Regions from separate parts of the Planococcus massiliensis genome, predicted to be linked through region 1. Evidence: riboswitches for the same ligand, from Rfam matches in the RefSeq annotation. Region 1 holds a riboswitch; each other region holds the start of a gene.
What was found. A riboswitch is a leader RNA that binds a small molecule or an ion and turns the genes downstream of it on or off. The one in region 1 is predicted to bind S-adenosylmethionine.
Positions count from the first base shown of each region.

Region 2: it holds a riboswitch for S-adenosylmethionine, as region 1 does, so the genes downstream of both, metK (methionine adenosyltransferase) here and BN1080_RS05255 (aminotransferase class I/II-fold pyridoxal phosphate-dependent enzyme) in region 1, are expected to answer to the same signal.
Region 3: it holds a riboswitch for S-adenosylmethionine, as region 1 does, so the genes downstream of both, ssuE (NADPH-dependent FMN reductase) here and BN1080_RS05255 (aminotransferase class I/II-fold pyridoxal phosphate-dependent enzyme) in region 1, are expected to answer to the same signal.
Region 4: it holds a riboswitch for S-adenosylmethionine, as region 1 does, so the genes downstream of both, BN1080_RS14200 (bifunctional homocysteine S-methyltransferase/methylenetetrahydrofolate reductase) here and BN1080_RS05255 (aminotransferase class I/II-fold pyridoxal phosphate-dependent enzyme) in region 1, are expected to answer to the same signal.

Region 1 is NZ_CCXS01000001.1:1,091,316-1,096,188, reverse strand. It holds gene BN1080_RS05275 (STAS domain-containing protein) at 172-945, opposite strand; gene BN1080_RS05270 (cobalamin B12-binding domain-containing protein) at 923-1,576, opposite strand; gene BN1080_RS05265 (hypothetical protein) at 1,581-1,952, opposite strand; gene BN1080_RS05260 (antibiotic biosynthesis monooxygenase family protein) at 1,949-2,254, opposite strand; SAM riboswitch class I at 2,464-2,569, shown strand; gene BN1080_RS05255 (aminotransferase class I/II-fold pyridoxal phosphate-dependent enzyme) at 2,674-3,849, shown strand; gene BN1080_RS05250 (NADP-dependent malic enzyme) at 3,919-4,873, opposite strand, start outside.
Region 2 is NZ_CCXS01000001.1:2,214,237-2,219,109, reverse strand. It holds gene pckA (phosphoenolpyruvate carboxykinase (ATP)) at 1-837, opposite strand, end outside; SAM riboswitch class I at 1,075-1,188, shown strand; gene metK (methionine adenosyltransferase) at 1,389-2,585, shown strand; gene BN1080_RS10945 (gamma carbonic anhydrase) at 2,633-3,142, opposite strand; gene BN1080_RS10940 (alpha/beta fold hydrolase) at 3,246-4,049, shown strand; gene BN1080_RS10935 (LLM class flavin-dependent oxidoreductase) at 4,072-4,873, shown strand, end outside.
Region 3 is NZ_CCXS01000001.1:621,956-626,828, reverse strand. It holds gene BN1080_RS03150 (LLM class flavin-dependent oxidoreductase) at 1-1,176, opposite strand, end outside; gene ssuE (NADPH-dependent FMN reductase) at 1,208-1,753, opposite strand; SAM riboswitch class I at 1,853-1,961, opposite strand; gene BN1080_RS03140 (DedA family protein) at 2,003-2,593, opposite strand; gene BN1080_RS03135 (MGDG synthase family glycosyltransferase) at 2,614-3,726, opposite strand; gene BN1080_RS03130 (hypothetical protein) at 3,728-4,297, opposite strand; gene BN1080_RS03125 (hypothetical protein) at 4,481-4,750, opposite strand; gene BN1080_RS03120 (dicarboxylate/amino acid:cation symporter) at 4,855-4,873, opposite strand, start outside.
Region 4 is NZ_CCXS01000001.1:2,862,693-2,867,565, forward strand. It holds gene metH (methionine synthase) at 1-1,246, opposite strand, end outside; gene BN1080_RS14200 (bifunctional homocysteine S-methyltransferase/methylenetetrahydrofolate reductase) at 1,227-3,086, opposite strand; SAM riboswitch class I at 3,159-3,263, opposite strand; gene BN1080_RS14205 (hypothetical protein) at 3,452-3,877, shown strand; gene BN1080_RS14210 (YehS family protein) at 4,071-4,589, opposite strand; gene BN1080_RS14215 (hypothetical protein) at 4,752-4,873, opposite strand, start outside.

The sequences.
Region 1 (4,873 bases):
GCTGGCTTATAGCCGAGAAGCTGGCTCTTGCAGCTGGACATAGAAAAGCGGAAGCGGCCGGGTTGGCTTATGATCCCGAGTGGCTGGCGCTGGAGTCTGGACATAGAAAAGCGGAAGCGGCTCGCTATACAAATCCACCTAAATAAAAAAAGCCAACTCGAGATTTTCGAGTCAGCTTTTGCTGGTTTCTGGACGCAAGGCAATGACTTCCTGCAGCGAAGAAGCAAATTTTACATACATTAGCGATTGGAGATGGTGCAGCTTTTTTGCATGGCTCGGCTTTACGCCACAAATAATGCTTTCTGTTCCCATGACGGAGATTGTCTGTAGAAGGGATTCTAAGCTGGTCAATCCTTGGCTTGTAATTTTCGTTATAGCCGTAAAATCCATAATGGTCGTTTCCGCATTCACTTGATAAATATTTTCCAGCAGGCGGGCACTCACGGCTTCCACTTTTTCTCTGGATAATTCTCCAAATACCGGAATCAGCAGCCGCATGCTATCCAATTGGATGCATGGGGCTGACAATTCCTGGACTTGCTGCAGCAAATCAGCTGTCCGCTCTTTTTCCAGGAATAAATCATAATCGGTTTCATTCAGCCGGGAACGAAGCTGGGCGAGCTGCTGAACGATGCCTGCCAGTTCATCATCTTTCGGAACAAGGATGACGGATAAGCTAAATTGGCTGTCCCATTTAGCAAAAACATCGGCCAAAATCAGCTTGCTTGGCTGCGCAATTACATTCAGCTCAAACTTTTCAACTGCCATTCCAGAAGCCAGCATCTTCCTTGCCTTATTCGCACTTGCTTCATCGACAATTTCCAAGAATGACGAAACCTTGCCGAATAGGCGCAGCGCTTCTTCGGAACAATTGACTACTGAAAGCTTTTCATTTAACCGAAAAGCCGGGAGCGGCAAGTCATCATATTGAAATTCTGTATTCATCGTCCGGCTCCTCTCCCGTTTTGATCCAGTGTTCCAGTTGCTCAAGGTCTTTCACTAAAATGGCGCCTTCCTCAATCAGGATGCGGCTGCTTTCAAAGGCAGCGGCCCGCCCTCCGACGATGATTGCAGGAGCATGCGCCAATTCTTTAAATTTATTTATATACGCTTTTAAAGTTGGCATGCGATAAACGAGCGCTGCCGATAAAGCGATGGCGTCCGGCTGCCACCGATTAGCAGCTTCCATTGCGTGGTCAAGCGGCATATTGGGCCCTAAATAATTGACGGACCAATCGTGTTCCCGAAAAAGGCTTGAGACCATTTTCAATCCGATGTAATGCTCTTCCCCTTCCGGTCCCAGCACCATAACTTTTCGTTTTGCAGCGTGTTCTTCTTCTCTGCGTTTATCTATGACCGAAACGACAAAATCACAAATAGCTGTCGCAAGGTGTTCGTCTGCCACTGAAATTGCATTGGTTTCCCATAACTCGCCAATATGGTACATGGCGGGCGTTAATAGCTGATCAAAAAGTTTTTTCCGATTATGGCTGTCGAGAAATTGCTGGACTTGCTTCAGCGCTTCCCGGTCATTGCCCTGCAAAAAAAGTTCTGCCAGTTCGGTTGGTTGAATCATCTGATCAACCTCCCTTCTTCAAATTGCTGCCTTTCAATAAATCATTTGCTTCTTGAAGGCATTGCTGCATAAATTCTTTTTCTTTCTGTTCAGCTTCTGCTTCAATGAAGCCTATAAGTCTCTCAAAGTTATCTATGATCAAATCGGCTCCGACATTCCGGCTCGTTAATACCTTTTCCAGCCATATCGTGTAATCCAAAAACACTTGTTTATCGTTTAAATCATACGCTGTTTCCAAATGGTCAAGATGATGCAGATTGTCTTTTTCCGTATGTTCAAATCCACGCTCACCGAAACGATCCCATAAAAATGGGTAGGCTTCATAGATTTGATTGGCTGTGCTTTTGGCGATTTGCTTCTTTAACGCTTGATTCATTCTGCTACCACCTCATACTGATGCACTTTCGGTACAATTCCGGCCAGCGCTTTGTCGGGGTAATGCTTTTCGAGATCATGGATTTCCTTGAATTCGCTGCTTCTTACCCATTCCATATAAGCCTCTTTCGAATGCCATTCCAGATGGACAGTCAGTTCATTGCGCTTCTTTGTATTCTGGATCAGCCGGAAAGAATGGAATCCCGGCGCTTTATCGACCCGTCTCGAACGTTTTCGGTAAATATCAATGAGGTCCTGAGTCTTCTCTTCAGGCACCACAACAGTGGACGTCACAATATACATCAGATTACCCCTTTGAATTAAAGTGTTGATATCCATTATAGCCTTTCGTCTTTCGAATTAAAAGGAATCCCCTATTTGCGGTTAAAGCATTAGGATATTAACGTTTCCCCTTTTTATTAAAAGAATATTTTAATAATTTTCCTTGCAGTTTCTGTCAAGATGGTTTAAGCTTGAAGACATCGCAGCATCCATAACTTCATATTATGTATTTCTTATCAAGAGAGACGGAGGGATTTGGCCCTTTGATGTCTCAGCAACCAGCCTGAAGAAGGCCACGGTGCTAATTCCAAAAGGCTTCGGCCTTAAAGATGAGAAGAACGCGTTCCTTATGAAACGGAGCTTTCTTCTTGCTGAAGAAAGCTCCATTTTTCGATTCACGAATAGGAGCCGTTCTTTACAACTAATAGGAGGTTTTTATGATGACCAACCACTTAGAGACTCGTTTTATCCATTCAACCGGCGTAGACAAAGAAACAGGGGCGGTCAATGTCCCTATTTATTTGTCTTCCACTTATCATCAGCCCAATATTGATGAGTTCGGACCATTCGACTACAGCCGATCCGGCAATCCGACGCGCCAAAAGTTAGAGGAAACCATTGCAAAACTTGAAAATGGCACCCGCGGGTTTGCCTTTTCTTCGGGCATGGCCGCCATCTCCTCTGCTTTCATGCTCCTATCTGCGGGAGACCACGTCCTTGTTTCGGAAGACGTTTACGGCGGAACTTACCGTTTCGTCACAGAAGTCCTGAACAAATTCAATATCGACTACACATTTGTCAATATGACCGATCTCAGTGAGATGGCTTCGGCTATCCGCGAAAACACAAAGGTCATCTATATCGAAACGCCTTCAAACCCGGTGATGAACATCACCGATATTGAAATTGCGGCTAAACTTGCCAAAGCAAACGATTGTTTAACTTTTGTTGATAATACATTCATGACGCCTCTTTATCAAAACCCGCTTGATCTTGGAGCAGACATCGTTTTGCATAGTGCTACAAAATTCCTTTCTGGCCACAGCGACATCATTGCCGGGCTTGCCGTGACAAAGGATGAAGAACTCGGCAGCCGGCTCGCTTTTATCCAGAACACATTCGGTTCGATTTTAGGGGCGCAAGATTCCTATTCACTCCTTCAAGGCATCAAAACACTTGGAGCCCGTATGAAACAGTCTTCCGCATCAGCCCGCATCATTGCTGATTATTTGCATAGCCACCCCGTTGTTGAAGAAGTCTATTATCCAGGATTCCGATTCCATCCAGGGAATCCGATTCATGAGCGACAAGCACGTGGGGCTGGCGCGGTTTTGTCTTTGCGGCTTGCCGATAAAGCGGCTGCTAAAGTTTTTGTCGATAGTTTGCAAATCCCGGTTTTCGCGGTATCGCTCGGAGCCGTTGAAACGATTCTGTCGTATCCAGCCACCATGTCTCATGCCGCTATGCCCCAAAAACAGCGTGAGCAGCGCGGCATTACCGACGGCTTGCTGCGATTGTCCGTTGGGTTGGAATATACGGATGACTTGCTTGAAGATCTCGAGCAAGCATTGAAAAAAGTCCATCAAACCAGTCCACAAGCCATATTCTCTAAATAAATGCTGCCCAAATCAAAAAAGCCGTCCATCTTCTAAAAGGTGAACGGCTTTCTTCTATATTATATATGGTTACTCTTTTACGATAACCGCTGTGAAGTCATCAGCACTTTCAGCATCAAGATTCGGACAAGTGGAATAGTTTGCTACCCCTGTTTCAATTGCCGCCTGGGCTACCGCTTTGGCAACTGCTTCAGCCACGCGCAGATCGAAGGGAGCCGGAATGACATAGTCCTCCCGGAGTTCATGCTCTCCAATCAAATCGGCTATAGCTTCCACTGCAGCGATTTTCATTGCATCATTGATTCCACTGGCTTGCACGTCCAGCGCTCCTCTGAATATGCCCGGAAAAGCTAATACATTATTCACTTGGTTCGGAAAATCTGAACGCCCCGTGCCGATTACTTTGGCTCCTGCCCGCTTAGCTTCATGGGGCAAGATTTCCGGGTTTGGATTGGCCATTGCAAAAATGATGGGATCTTCTGCCATCTCCCTCACCATTTCTTCGGTTAACGCGCCTTCTGCAGAAACTCCAATAAAGACGTCCGCACCGATAATGACTTCGTGGAGCAATCCTTCCTTGCGCTCATAGTTGGTCATCTCCGCTACTTCTTCTTTAAAAGGATTCATTCCATAAGCTCGGCCTTTGAAAATCGCACCTTTTGTATCGCACATCATCACATTCGTAAAACCGAATTTACTCAAAAGCTTGACCACAGCAATCCCCGCAGCGCCTGCTCCGTTCACAACGACTTTCGTGTCGGCAATTTCTTTGCCGACCAATTTTAGCGCATTGACCAGGCCAGCTAAAGTAACAATGGCGGTTCCATGCTGGTCGTCATGGAATACAGGAATATTCATCTCTTCTTTTAAACGCTGTTCCACGATAAAGCAAGCCGGTGCTGAGATATCCTCTAAATTCACACCACCAAATCCGGGTTCCAATAGCTTCACGGTCTGGATAATGGTTTCGGCATCTGTTGTTCCAAGGCAAATCGGAAAAGCATCCACTCCGGCAAACTCTTTA
Region 2 (4,873 bases), 1.1 Mb from region 1:
ACGCGATAAATTGATGGTCTTCGCATAGCAGCCGCCTTCGATATTGAAAACGCCGTTATCCGACCAGCCGTGCTCGTCGTCGCCGATCAATTTGCGGTCGCCGTCTGCGGATAAAGTCGTTTTTCCTGTACCAGACAATCCGAAGAATAACGTAACATCGCCGTCTTTGCCAACGTTCGCTGAGCAGTGCATAGGAAGAATGCCTTTTTCCGGCAAGATATGGTTCATAATCGAGAAGATGGATTTTTTCATTTCGCCTGCGTATTCTGTTCCGCCGATCAAAATGATTTTCTTTTCCATCGAAACGATGATGAACGTTTCAGAATCTGTTCCATCAACCGCAGGATCCGCATGGAATGTCGGTGCATAGACAACCGTAAATTCCGCTTCGTGCGCAGCCAGCTCTTCTTTTGTCGGGCGAATGAATAGTTGATGCGCAAACAGATTGTGCCACGCGTATTCATTGATGGTTTGGATCGCCAAGCGTGATTCGTGGTCTGCGCCGGCAAAGCCTTTAAATACATATAACGCATCTTTTTGCTTCAAATGGTCGATGACTTTCGCATACAAATTCTCGAAAATCTCAGAAGAAATCGGGCGATTGACATTGCCCCAGTCTATTTTGTCTCTCGAAATCGCTTCATCAACGATGTACTTATCTTTTGGCGAGCGGCCTGTATATTTGCCGGTTTCAGCTGCTACAGCGCCTTCTCGAGTCAATACCGCTTCCCCACGGGATGTTGCAGCTTCCACTAATTGTGGAACTGATAATTGGACGTGCACGTTTTGGCCATTTAAAAGATCCTTTAGGTTGTTTTTAATATTCACTGGATTCATTTATATGTACCTTCCTTTTCGGTTATTCCCATTGCGAATGGGGAGGATGTATATTCGAAGATTAGTATAACACATTGTATTAAATAGTCTATACTAATAACGGGTGGAATCGAAAAAAACGAAAATAATGTGCTTTTTGAAGGCCAATAAACCTATAATATCTTTTATTCAAACGGATGGTCATTAAAACGTTGACATCGCTTTGCACATTCCGTATGATGAAAAATTGAACGGATACTCTTATTCCGAGCTGGTGGAGGGGTCAGGCCCAATGAAACCCGGCAACCTGCTGCGATTTGCAGCGATGGTGCCAAACCTGTAGCAAGGCTTTTAGGCCTTGGATGATAAGAGTGAAAGGTGCTGCTGATGATTTCTCCTTTCCTCATGCAAATGATGGAAGGGATTTTTTTATGAAATTTTGCCCTTAATCCTCGTGTGCAAGAGCCACAACGGCTTAAAGTTCAATCCCTTTTGGGAACGGACTTGACATGGGAAACGAGTACCGTATCAATTTCGAGAGCAATCTCGCAGGATCTAAGGAGGAACACATTTTGACAAACCGTCGATTATTCACGTCAGAATCAGTAACAGAAGGGCATCCGGATAAAATTTGCGATCAGATTTCAGACGCCATTTTGGATGCCATTTTATCAGAAGACCCAAATGCACGCGTTGCATGCGAAACAACCGTAACGACTGGACTCGTTTTAGTCGCAGGAGAAATCACGACTTCTACGTATGTTGACATTCCGAAAGTCGTTCGTGAAACCGTTCGCGAAATTGGCTATACCCGTGCAAAATACGGATTCGATTCTGAAACAAGTGCCGTTTTGACAGCGATTGACGAACAATCACCGGACATTGCTGCCGGAGTCAATGTAGCGCTTGAATCGCGTGAAGGCCAAATGACAGATAAAGAAATGGACGATATCGGAGCAGGGGACCAAGGCTTAATGTTCGGCTATGCAACAAACGAAACCGAAGAATTCATGCCGCTTCCGATTGCTTTGGCGCATAAATTGGCGCGCCGCCTTGCAGAAGTGCGGAAAGAAGAAATTCTTCCTTACTTGCGCCCGGATGGGAAAACGCAAGTAACGATCGAATACGATGAAAACAATAAACCATTGCGTGTAGATACGATTGTCATTTCGACGCAGCATCACCCAGAAGTGACGCTTGAGCAAATCCAGCGCAATCTTAAAGAATATGTCATCAACGAAGTGGTTCCTGCACACTTGATCGATGAAGAAACAAAATACTTCATTAACCCGACTGGCCGTTTTGTTATCGGCGGACCACAAGGAGATGCCGGCCTTACAGGACGCAAAATCATCGTAGACACTTACGGTGGCTATGCACGCCACGGCGGCGGAGCTTTCTCCGGGAAAGACGCAACGAAAGTGGACCGTTCGGCAGCTTATGCCGCTCGCTATGTAGCGAAAAACATTGTCGCAGCCGGCCTTGCTGAACGCTGTGAAGTGCAGCTTGCTTACGCAATCGGCGTCGCACATCCCGTATCAATTGCCGTTGATACATTTGGAACAGGCACAGTAGAAGAAAACAAATTGATTGAGCTTGTGCGCGGAAACTTTGATCTTCGCCCAGCAGGCATCATCAAAATGTTGGATCTTCGCCGTCCAATCTACAAACAAACGGCAGCTTATGGCCACTTCGGCCGCACGGATATCGACCTTCCGTGGGAGCGCACGGACAAAGCAGCTGCTTTGAAAGAGCAATCCGCCCAATAATAAAGAGAAAAGACGGCTGAGCGAATTTTGCTCAGCCGTCTTTTTTTCTATTGAAGCGATTTATAGTAAGCGCCTTTTTCAGCGTATTCGCGGACGATGCGCTGCATGTCTTCGATGTCTTCTTCGCGCAGCTCGCGCACCACTTTTGCCGGCCGCCCAAATGCCAGCATGCCAGGAGGGATGACTTTGCCTTGCGGAACAAGGCTGCCAGCGCCGATAAATGCACCTTCTCCCACTTCTGCTCCGTCTAGGATGATGGAACCCATTCCGATCAGTGCCCCTTTGCGGATTTTACAGCTATGCAAAGTCACTTGATGGCCGATGGTCACTTCGTCTTCCAAAATCAGCGGGTTCCCCGGGCTTTGGTGAAGCATGCACAGGTCCTGGATATTGGTTTTCTTGCCGATAATGGTAGGTGCGACATCGCCGCGGATGACGGTATTGAACCAAACCGATGAATCTTCACCGATTACAACATCGCCTGTAATCGTTGTATGGTCAGCGATAAAAGCCGAAGGATGAATAGATGGATGCTTGTCTTTGAATGGGTAAATCATGGAAAACCTCCAGTAAAAAAGATAAGATAATATTAATCCTATCAAAATAAGCGCAAAGGTCAAATGCACGTTGCAGGCTGCGCTAAGGAAAGGGGGGCAATACATGTGGAAATGGGAATCGATCGGACCGGCGAAAGCGGTAGTGGTCCTTGTACACAGTGCATATGAACATCATCTGCGCTATGCCTGGCAAATCGATCAATGGCGCGGCGCGAACTTCCACGTCATCATGGGCGATTTGCCCGGGCATGGCGAAAATGCTGGAAATGAGAGCGCTCACCGGGAATCGTTTGACGAATATGAGAAATCCATCAAAACAGCTGTGAAAGTGGCGATGGAAAATGAATTGCCGGTATTTATCGTGGCCCAAGGATTAGGTGCGACTCTCGCGATGGGTGTGCTTTCCAAAAATAGAATAAACATCGCCGGCGCTATTTTCACATCGCCTTGGCTGCAATTGATCAAGACCCCTTCTAAATTCTCGAATGCCTTGACCGGCTTTCATAAAGTAACATCGCGGGTAAAGATCAATCACCATATTTCCATTGAAGAATTGACCAAGAACCAGGAAGTGATCGAGCAGGAAAAAGAGGATCCTTTCTACAGGACTGAGATTTCAGTTGGCTGGTATCATGAACTTCAATCGTATTTGAAGCAGCTGGCCCAAAGCAAAGGGGCATTTCCGGATATTCCGGTGTTTATCCATACAGGAGAACGGGACATCATCACCGATAAAGAAATGGCGAAACGTTGGCTCAAACAGCAGAACCTGAAGGAATTCAGCTATAAAGAATGGACAAACGGCTACCATGATTTATTCCAGGAGCCTGAACGCGAAGACATTTTCATTTCTTCGCATTTATTCATCAAAAATGTTTTGCGTTCGTTAGGATACGTGGTGCAATAAGTTTTGTGAGAGAAGGGATGACATGGCATTAGCCTACAGCATATTAGACCAATCACCGATTTCAGAAGGCCTTACACCCGAGCAGGCGCTGAAGGAAACGGCAGAGCTTGCACAAATGGCGGAGAAATGGGGCTATACGAGATTTTGGGTTTCTGAACACCACGATGCAACGACGCTTGCAGGATCTTCACCCGAAATTTTAATCTCCCATTTAGGGGCGGTGACCAATACCATTCGGCTCGGCTCAGGAGGCGTCATGCTGCCGCATTATGCTTCGTTTAAAGTGGCCGAAAACTTTAAGCTGCTTGAAACTTTATACCCGGGACGGATTGACGTCGGAGTTGGCCGGGCGCCGGGCGGGATGCCGCGGGCGAGCTACGCGCTGAATGATGGCCGGAAACGGGATGTAGACCGTTTTCCCACTCAAATAGATGAACTGCGCATGTATTTGGAAGACCGGATTCCGGAAGACCATCCCTACTATGGCATGAAAGCAACGCCGGTGACAAAGTCAGCGCCGCCTGTGTGGGTGCTTGGCTCTAGCCAAAGTTCTGCGCAACTCGCTGCTGAAAAAGGCTTATCTTATATGTTCGCCCAATTCATCAACGGAGAAGGCGGCCAAAGTTTTGCCGAAACCTACCGCGAACGTTTTGAATCGAAGGATGGATCAAAGCCATATCAAGGCGTGGCGATTTTCGTTGTGTGCCAAGAAACGGAAGAGAAAGCGGAGTGGGTGGCATCTTCCATGGATTTGTCTTTAGCTATGGGGGCACAGGGAATGCCGTCAAACGGTACGCCGCCGCCAGAGCGCGCATTCAATTATC
Region 3 (4,873 bases), 470 kb from region 1:
CACTCCGGCTTCTTCCACCCATTGCTCCAAAGTATCAGCGACCTGTTCAGGTGAACCCACCGTATATGCACTCATGCCGCCGATTCCCACAAATTCCTTGATGTCGTCTACTGTCCATTTCTTTTCCGCATCAATTCTTGTGAAGTTTTCCAACGCTGATTGGATAGAGTCATTCTCAATGTATTCCAAGGGCTGGTCAGGGGCATAGCTCGACAAGTCAATTCCCGTCCATCCGCCGAATAAAGCAAGCGCCCCTTCATGGCTGATATGTTTTTTGTACTCTTCGTATTTTGCCCATGCTGCTTCTTCCGTTTTTCCGACAATCGGCGTCAGCATCGTTAAGATCTTCACTTCTTCACGGGACCGGCCTGCACGTTCGATCTGCTCATGCAATTTATCCACTGACCGCTTTGCGGCTTGGATGGTCGGCGCCCCGATAAAGACGCATTCTGCATTCTGTCCGGCAAACTCCACTCCTTTTTTGGATGCCCCCGCCTGATACAGGACTGGCGTCCGCTGCGGGGAAGGTTCCGTTAAATGGGCGCCGGGCACTTTATAATATTTCCCTTCATGATTGATGTCATGGACTTTTTCCGGATCGGCGTAGATGCCATTCACTTTGTCCAAAACAACGGCGTCTTCTTCCCAGCTGCCTTCCCACAGCTTGTAGCAGACTTCCAAATATTCTGCCGCGATATCGTAGCGTTCATCGTGTTTCACTTGATCCTCCAGCCCGATATTGAGCGCAGCGCTTTTTAAATAGGAAGTGACGATGTTCCAGCCGACGCGGCCATTCGTCAAATGGTCCAATGTCGACATCCGGCGCGCAAATGTGTAAGGATGTTCGTGAGTCGTCGAAGCGGTAACGCCGAAGCCTAAATGTTTTGTCACGGCAGACATCAATGGCACGACTAACGCAGGATCGTTTACCGGAGACTGTGCACCTTGCCGCACTGCCGCATCGCGTGAGCCTTTATAAACATCGTAGGTTCCGAGTACATCTGCCAGAAAAATGGCGTCAAAACCGCCGCGTTCCAAAAGCTTTGCCAATTCAATCCAATATTCGCTCGTCTTATACGTATGAGAGCGATCTTCTGGATGTGTCCATAATCCTGGGGATTGATGGCCGGCACAATTCATGTCAAAAGCGTTCAAGTAAATCCGTTTTTTCGCCAATAGCTTCTCCTCCTCAAAAATCCTTTTCGTTTTAAGCGCTCGTGACAGGCTGTCTTTCAATAATCTCCAAGAAATAATCCAGCTGTTTTTTCAAACGCTGCTCCACTTGGGCTTCAATGATCGGCTCATGCGGATTCGTTTTATCAATTTGGCTGTCGACTAAGTAGATTCCTTTCAAATTTTGTCCCTTCAAGTTCGCAAGCAGCGGTTTTAATGTATATTCAAGCGCTAAAAGGTGAGCGGAACTGCCTCCCGTCATCAACGGCAAGACCGGAGTCGCTTGCAGAACATCCTGCGGCAAGAGATCAATCAATGCTTTTAGCACACCTGAATAGGCTGCTTTATAGACGGGTGATCCTACAATAACGCCCCGTGACTGGTGGATTAACGCGCTGATTTCATCGATAGCCGGACTATCGAAACGCCCTTCGAACAAATCGTCTTTCAGAACGTCTCTCACTGAAATATGGGTGACCGAAATTCCTTTCCTCTCCAATAACCCTCCTAAATGCTTTAATACTGTTTCAGATCTGGAGTCCTTTGAAGGGCTGCCTGATAAAATTACAACTTCACTCATCTGATTCTTCCTCTCTGATTAAAATTTTATTCAAAAATGAAAAATGGCCTCCTTTTCTCGATATCAAGAAAAGAAGGCCATTAAATCTAATAGGTCCTGTCCTTATCTCTCAAGAAAAAATCTTCTTGCTGGAGTTAGCACCTTTCTGACAATGTCAGAGGTTGCTGAAGCGTCAACGGGCCAGTCCCTCGGCTTCTCTGGATAAGTTTATTCGATTAATGCCTATCATAATACTAGGGATTAGGGGTGTCAAGCTTTAAATTTATTATTCTGACTCTTCGCTTTCAGATACAGCCAAATGCCCGCTGCTCCCAAGGCAGCAGCCAGATAGCCGTAAATGGGAATTGGACTGGCTGACATAAAAGATGTAAACGCCTCATAATTCCCGTTAAAATAATGCCCAATGCGGAGCATAGCAAAACACCACGGGTAAATGCCGATAAAAGTCAGCACCGCATATTTTCCAAGCGGAATTTTACTTATGCCAGCCAAATAGGAAATGTAGTTGCCGATGCCGAATGGCCGCGAAATCGCAATGCTCCATATGCCGTAGCGGCGAAACAAATCGGATGCTTTTTTTAACCCTTTATGGAATTTTCTCTGAAAGATGTTTTGGAATTTATTGCCCAGGAAATAGGGAATCAAACACGCCAGGTTGTACGAAGCTGCCAGTCCTGCCGACAACCAAGCGGTGGCCGGCAAGTCGTGATTCAATAATCCGCCATAAGCTATCACCAGCGCCACTCCAGGAAACGGCAAAGAAGATCCTTCCAAAAACATGACGCTGAATAATCCTTTCATCCCCAAACTTTCGAGAAAAGCCAGTATTCCTTCAATCATACCGCCCACTCTCCAGTCCTTTAATTGCCCACTAAAATCTTTTCGAGCTCCATGTAAATTTCATCCGAGTTCTTCAGGCTCAAAGAATTTTTATAAGCTTTAATGCGCTTCTGGAAACGCCCAATGGCTTCCTCATCCGCCAAAGTTTCGTCTAGAAAATCCATCAGCCTGCGTCCTTCAGGCACTGCAAACACCAGTTTTTCCTCCAGCAAGTAAGCCAGATTGATTTCCTCCTGGCCCGGAAGAGCCGCCGGAATAAAAATCGGCAACTCTTTCCGCAGCGCTTCGCTGACGGTGACGCCTCCCGGTTTTGTCACAAGAGCATCCGCTTTGCTGTACAGCTCATTCATCATTTCCTTTGAAGAAATGTAGGGGATCGCATGGATCGCCGGATGGTTTAAAGCGGTAATTTTCTGCTGAAGTTTTTTGTTGGTTCCGCATAGAACTTGAAAATTCCATTTTTCCTCGTTAACCTCTTCATCCAGCTGGTTCAAGACTTCGCTCAGTCCCGTGCTTCCTCCGGAAACTAAAACGGTTAGCCGTTTAGTGGAATGCCGCTCTTCCTGACGGCTGAACTTTTCACTTACCGGTATGCCTGTCACAAAAATACGGTTTTCCGGAATTCCATAGCGCTGGCATAACGCTCCTTTTATCGCTTCGTTTGGAGCAAAATGATATTCGATGCATTCTCTTCCCCATACATCATTCACAAAAAAATCCGTGTACACATTCAGGCAAGGGACTTTGCATTTTCCTTGTTTCTTCAACTTATTGATGAAAATCGACGGAAACCCATGTGTGCAAATGATTAAATCGGGTTTTTCCCTTTCTAAAATCTCGCTGACTTTTTTCATGAAAAGCCATTCATACGTTTTATGGCTCTTTTCTTTTGACGATTTATAGGCAAATTGCCGATAAATCCATGCATACGAATTGGGTGCTCTCCGTATCCAATTTAAGTAGGCCTTAACAGTTACCGATTCCACTTTTGCATTCCATTCGCTCAATAAATCCACCTTTTTGCATTGGACTTCCCCAGTATGGTCTCGGATGAATTCACTCATTGCTTCCGCCACTTGATGATGGCCGGAAGGCATACTGTTCAATAGCGGAAATATCAGTACTTTTTTCATGTTATAGAGCCTCCATCAACATAGTATTTTCCATTTTGCATGGCTGTTCAGAAACCAATGGCGGATAAGACGATAAGGGGCCACTATAAGCAAGCTGCAGAAAATCCGCACAGAAAATATCTCGCGGCATCATTAATCGGGAAGGCTTTTGCGAAATTTCGATTCTGCCTTGACGCAGCACTTCTGCTACAAATTGGGAGCAGAAAAACGAATTCTCGCCTCCGAACCCGCGTTTCACCACCACTCCAAACAATCCTGCCACATTGTATTTGTAGCGGTCGCGCTCCTGTTCCATGGCAAACACGAAGTTCTTCATCGCTTTGAGCCCCTTAGCATCAACCGGGCATTTGAAAATTGCACAATGTGCACGCTGAAATAGATGGTTGTGCATGTCCTCTTTTACAAAGCCGCCGTTAAAAGCATTGTCTGCATTTTTTCTGCCAAAGCTGTACACCTCTGTCAAATCAGAACTGAACGCTAACGATACGTGACTGTAAGGATGGCGTGTATACGCTTTGATCATTTTCGATAAAGGAGTTTTGGTATCCGTGAAAATAATATAGACATCCATTGCTTCATCTCCTCTTAAGCTGCCTGTCCCAGCAACGTTTAATAAGTTATTCTCAGTTTAGCCTCAGCAGAAAATAACAGCATCGGGCGCTGGACTTTTTCCTTGCAGGACTTGAGGCGTAGATAGATGTAAGCAATTCTGATTCATCCAAAGAAAAAAAGAGATGCATATCTGCATCTCTCTTCAGCCTTCCCATTGCACTTTGGTGGAATAAATCAATTTTTCTCCTATAAAAATCAAACATTGTGCTTCCAGGCACTTGATGCCGATGGAAACTTTAATATCTTCTGTTTCTCCGTCTTCATTTTTCAGCTTGCCGAACAATCTTGAACTCAGGGCAAAACCGATTTGCTCATCCTGCAGAACGCCATCTACATAAAGCTTTTGGCTCCTTAAATTTTTCTCTACCCGGATATTGTGCAATTTGTATCGGATTTTCCAGATATCGTTCATCTCTTCGCCTCCTGCTTCTGCTTTTAAAGACAGTATATCATCAAAAGTTCAGATAACTTAAAACAGCCTCCTTTCGCCGCAAAACGAAAGGAGGCTGTCATTTTTTACGCTTCTGCTTCTTGT
Region 4 (4,873 bases), 1.8 Mb from region 1:
CTTCGTCCGTCGAATCAATGACAAGCGGAACTTTCACTTTTTTGACGACTTCCTGCATGAAATTCACCATGTCTTCCAGTTCATCGCGGTCCGGGTTCGCGAGACAGATGTCGATAACGTGTGCTCCGTTCTTCACTTGTGCCCGCGCAATTTCTGCCGCTTCTTCGAACTGGCCATCCACAATCAGCCGCTTGAACTTTCGGGAACCGATGACATTCGTCCGCTCTCCGATAAACAGCGGCCGCATCGTTTCATCGTATTGCAGCGGTTCGATGCCGGAAACGACATGGCCATGCGAAACGGCTTCCGGTTTCCGCGGCGCTATCCCTTCCACCGCTTCTTTGACCGCCTTGATATGGGCAGGCGTCGTCCCGCAGCAGCCGCCGACGACATTGAGCCAGCCTTTTTCTGCAAAGCCGCGCAGCTTTTTCGACAACGATTCCGGCGTTTCGTGGTAATGCCCTTCTTCATCCGGCAAACCGGCGTTCGGATAGCAGCTGACATAGCCGTCCGACAGTTCTGCCAGCGAACGGATGTGGTCCGTCATAAATTCCGGACCCGTCGCACAGTTCAAGCCGACCGACAGCGGTTTGACGTGTTCAATGGAAATGTAGAACGCTTCAATGCTTTGCCCGGCAAGCGTCGTTCCCATCGGTTCGATCGTACCGGAAACCATGATCGGCAATTCAACGCCCGTTTCTTTAAATGCCTGCTTGATGCCGATCGTCGCCGCTTTCACATTCAGCATATCCTGGCTCGTCTCCAGCAAAATCAAATCGGCGCCGCCTTCAACTAAGGCTTTCGCCTGCACGTAGAAGTTCTCTTTCAGTTCATCGAATGTGATGCCGCCTGTCACCGATAAGGTTTTCGTTGTCGGCCCAATCGCTCCGGCGACAAACCGAGGCCATTCCGGCGTCGCGAATTTCGCTGCACTCTTCTTCGCAATTTCAACGGCACGCCGGTTGATGTCCGCCGCATTTTTGCCCAATCCGTATTCATCCAGCACGACCGGCGTTCCGCCGAACGTATTCGTACAGAGAATATCCGCGCCAGCTTGCAAATACGCATCGTGGACGCCTTCGATAACTTCCGGCTTTACGATGTTCAAGTATTCATTGCAGCCGTCGAACTCTTCTCCCCCGAAATCTTCCGGAGACAAGTCGGCGTTTTGGATCATCGTCCCCATGGCTCCGTCAATGATCAAAATTCTTTTTTCTAGCTGTTCTTCAATTCGCTGTTTGGACATGGCTGTGATCGCTCTCTTTCTGTTGATCTAATTTCCGAATGTAATGGATCAGTTCAATTGACATATCATAGCGGAAAAACGGCGTGATCACATAGATTCCGTTAAACAAGTCAGCCGCTGTGTCAATCAGTTCTTTTGCAATTTGGATGCCTTCCGCGGTTGCCCGTTCCTTATCCTCGCCGCATGCCCGCATCCGCTCAAGCGCTTCTTCCGACAGTTTGATGCCCGGCACTTCATTATGCAGGAATTCGGCGCTTCGGATGCTCGTCAGCGGCATGACGCCAAGGAAAACCGGCGTTTCCAAATGCTTCGTCGCTTTGTGGATTTCGATGATTTTCTCTTTCGTATAAACCGGCTGTGAAATAAAATAATCCGCTCCGCTTTCAATTTTCTTTTCAAGCCGAGCAACTGCCCGGTCGAGCACACGCACATTCGGATTGAATGCCGCTGCTACTGAAAAGCTCGCTTTCTTTTGCAGTGGCTTTCCTGAAAAAGAAATTCCATCGTTGAGCTTTTTGATCAATTGAATCAATTCCAGGCTGGAAACATCATAGACACTTGTCGCTCCTGGGAAATCCCCGACCTTCGTCGGGTCTCCTGTTATTGCCAGGATATCACGGATGCCCAGTGCATCCAATCCCATCAAATGCGATTGCAGTCCGATCAAATTCCGGTCGCGGCACGTAATGTGTGCAAGCGGCCGAATCTGTTCCTGATGCTTCAAGATCGAACCCATCGCAAGGTTGCTGACCCGCGGCGATGCCAGTGAATTATCCGCCATGGTGACAGCGTCGACGCCCGCTGCATTCAACGCTTTTGAGCCTTCCAAAAACTTTGTCGTGTCGAGATGCTTCGGCGTATCGAGCTCTACGATGATCGTCCGTTCCGTCTTCGCTTTTTCATGGAGCGGCACTTCATTGGATAATTCCGCTTCCCGGATGACAATCGGCTTTTTCGTTTCCACTTCTTTTACCGTAATCGGCTCCAAATGGCCAATCTGCTTTTTCAACGCTTCAATATGCTTCGGTGTCGTGCCGCAGCAGCCGCCGATCAAGCGCGCCCCTTCTTCTCTTAAGAGCAAACCGGCGCGTCCGAAATAATCGGCTTCCGATTCGTAGACGACGCGGCCATTCTCCAAATCCAATAAACTCGCATTCGGGTAAGCCGAAAGAAAAGCTTTTTTCGGCAATTCCACTCCTTCAAGGGCCTGAATGGTATGGTGAGGGCCTAAGCGGCAATTCACGCCGACAATATCGGCGCCCAGACCTTCGAGTTGATGGAGGGCCTCATTCAGCGCCATGCCGTTCTGCAGAATTCCCGGTTCATGCATCGATACTTGCGCAATCAGCGGAACATCTGTCCGTTTCCGCAAATGCGTAACGGTCGCTGCCAATTCTTCAAAGTCATAATACGTCTCAAGCAATAGCGCATCCGGATTCCCGGCAAGCAAATAACCGGATTGCTGGTCCACCATCGCGATGATTTCATCGAGCGCTGCATCGCTCCGCCGAATGCCCCGGATGCCGCCAATCGTCCCGAAGACAAATTGGCCGCCTGGTGCAGCCGCCCGTTTCGCAATTTCAATCGCCGCTTCGTTGATTTCCTTCACTTGATGTTCCAGCCCGTAGCGCGCAAGCTTCAATGCGTTGCCGCCGTAAGTGTTCGTCTGAATGATATCCGCACCTGCCTGGATGTATTCTTCGTGGATCTTTTCAATAATGTCCGGCCGCTGCAAATTCAATTCCTCGTTGCAGTATTCGATCCCGTATGAATACAAAAGCGTTCCCATTGCCCCGTCTGCCGTCAGAATCCTCGTTTTTAATTCCTCTAATAATCCCATATTCTCTGCCTCCTATATATAGAAAAAAAGCCCTCCATGAAAAAGAAGGCTTTATGAGTTCACACTCGTTCCTTTTCATCTCTCAGGCAATCGCTTGCCTGCTGGATTTAGCACCTGACCTTTCGGCTGGTTGCTGAAGCGTCATAGGGCCAGTCCCTCGACTTCTCTCGATAAGAATTCACGTTATTCAATTTTGGCTTTTTATAAGGGTAACTGGTTCAGGATGGAAAATCAAGGCGCTTTGACAGAAATAAACGAACTTTCTGTTAAGAAAGACATTTACCGTCCCGGTTTCTCTCCGTTCCCCTTTTCGCACATTTCCGCTATCATGGGAATCAATCACCGCTTTTAGGAGGAATTTCTGAATGTCTGAAAAATACCTGCTTGACGTCAACGATCCGCGCAATTATTTCGTGTTGCTCGAGAACCGCCTCTTTCCTTCGATTGCTAAAGATCCAAACGCCTTAGTGGAAGGCGCCGAACAGCAAATGGCGAAAAGTGCTGGCCCGCTTGCCATCTATGAACGCGTCGGCGTGCTCACTGCTGACATCGACTACACCATTCCGTCGAGTTTTCATCCGGCAAGCGAAACCCGTTACCAAAATTTCCTGTTCCGCTATACCGACAACTCTGTGGCGTTCATCGAATCTGAAGAAACGCTTTCCTACCCGACGACGGAAGCGCTTTTTGCAGCCGGCAACGACTTGCTGAAACAGAAAAAAGCAGCGTCGCCAAAAGAAGATTTTATGGTGCTCAGCGCCAAACTGCTCGCCACCTATCCGTGGCAATAAAAACTGGACAGCAACAGGCTGTCCAGTTTTTTTGCTTTCGAGCGGGAAGCCATTTTCGTTTATGCCCAACTTTTTCTGAAATACGCTCGACTTTCGTTCGAATACTCCCAACTTCACCCCGAATACTCCCAACTCTCCAATTCCCATCCTCTAAATCAAAAATCCGCCTCCAATTAAAGAAGCGGACCACGAGTCATTTTCTATATTTGATTGCCAAGCCTTTTAGGAAATTGCGGGCATAGCGGTCGCCGCAGACGCTGTAATTCTTGTGGCCTTGCTTTCGCAAGATGCCGCTCATTTCGCTTTTCGACACGGTGACCCCAGCAAGTGCAAGCAATTCCAGCATATCTTCACTCGTCAGCTGCAAGGCGATTTTCACTTTCTTCAACAATAAGTTGTTTGCCGGTTCGTTGCTCATCGGCGGTGTGGCTGGCTGCCCCGGTTTCGGCTCCTGGCGTCCCCGCTTGAAGATGATCAACCCGTTCAAGAAAGATTCCAGCATCCGGTTGTCAACGCGAATATGGTCTTCGTTTTCCGGTGCATCCCAGACGCTGTCCATGTCATCGTCTTCGCTTTCCGGCGTCTTCGTCAACACTTTCAGTACATCCTCTTTCGACAGCTCAATGCCGCCTTCCTTGAAAATCTTTACCATATCATTATTTTTAATATCAAGTGCGTAGCGCAGCCTAATCAGAATATCGTTATTGTCCATCAGTCACCCTCCATTGTCCGTTCTCATTCATCTAAGAAAGCAATTGGCACCCTTCACTTGACTCGCGCGTCGCCGCAACGGATACCGTGAGTTCGCTTTTCTATTCCTTACTTTATCAAAAACCAAAACGCCTTTTCCAGTATTGGAAAAGGCGCCTCTTTTTTATGCTTCGCCGCGCGGCGCTTTCGGCGGTTGGCACGTATCGCATTTGCGCTGATTGCTTTTGTTGAACTTCGTAAAAGTTTTTTCAAAGTTATTGCCGCAAGAACATTTGAACAGCAGCT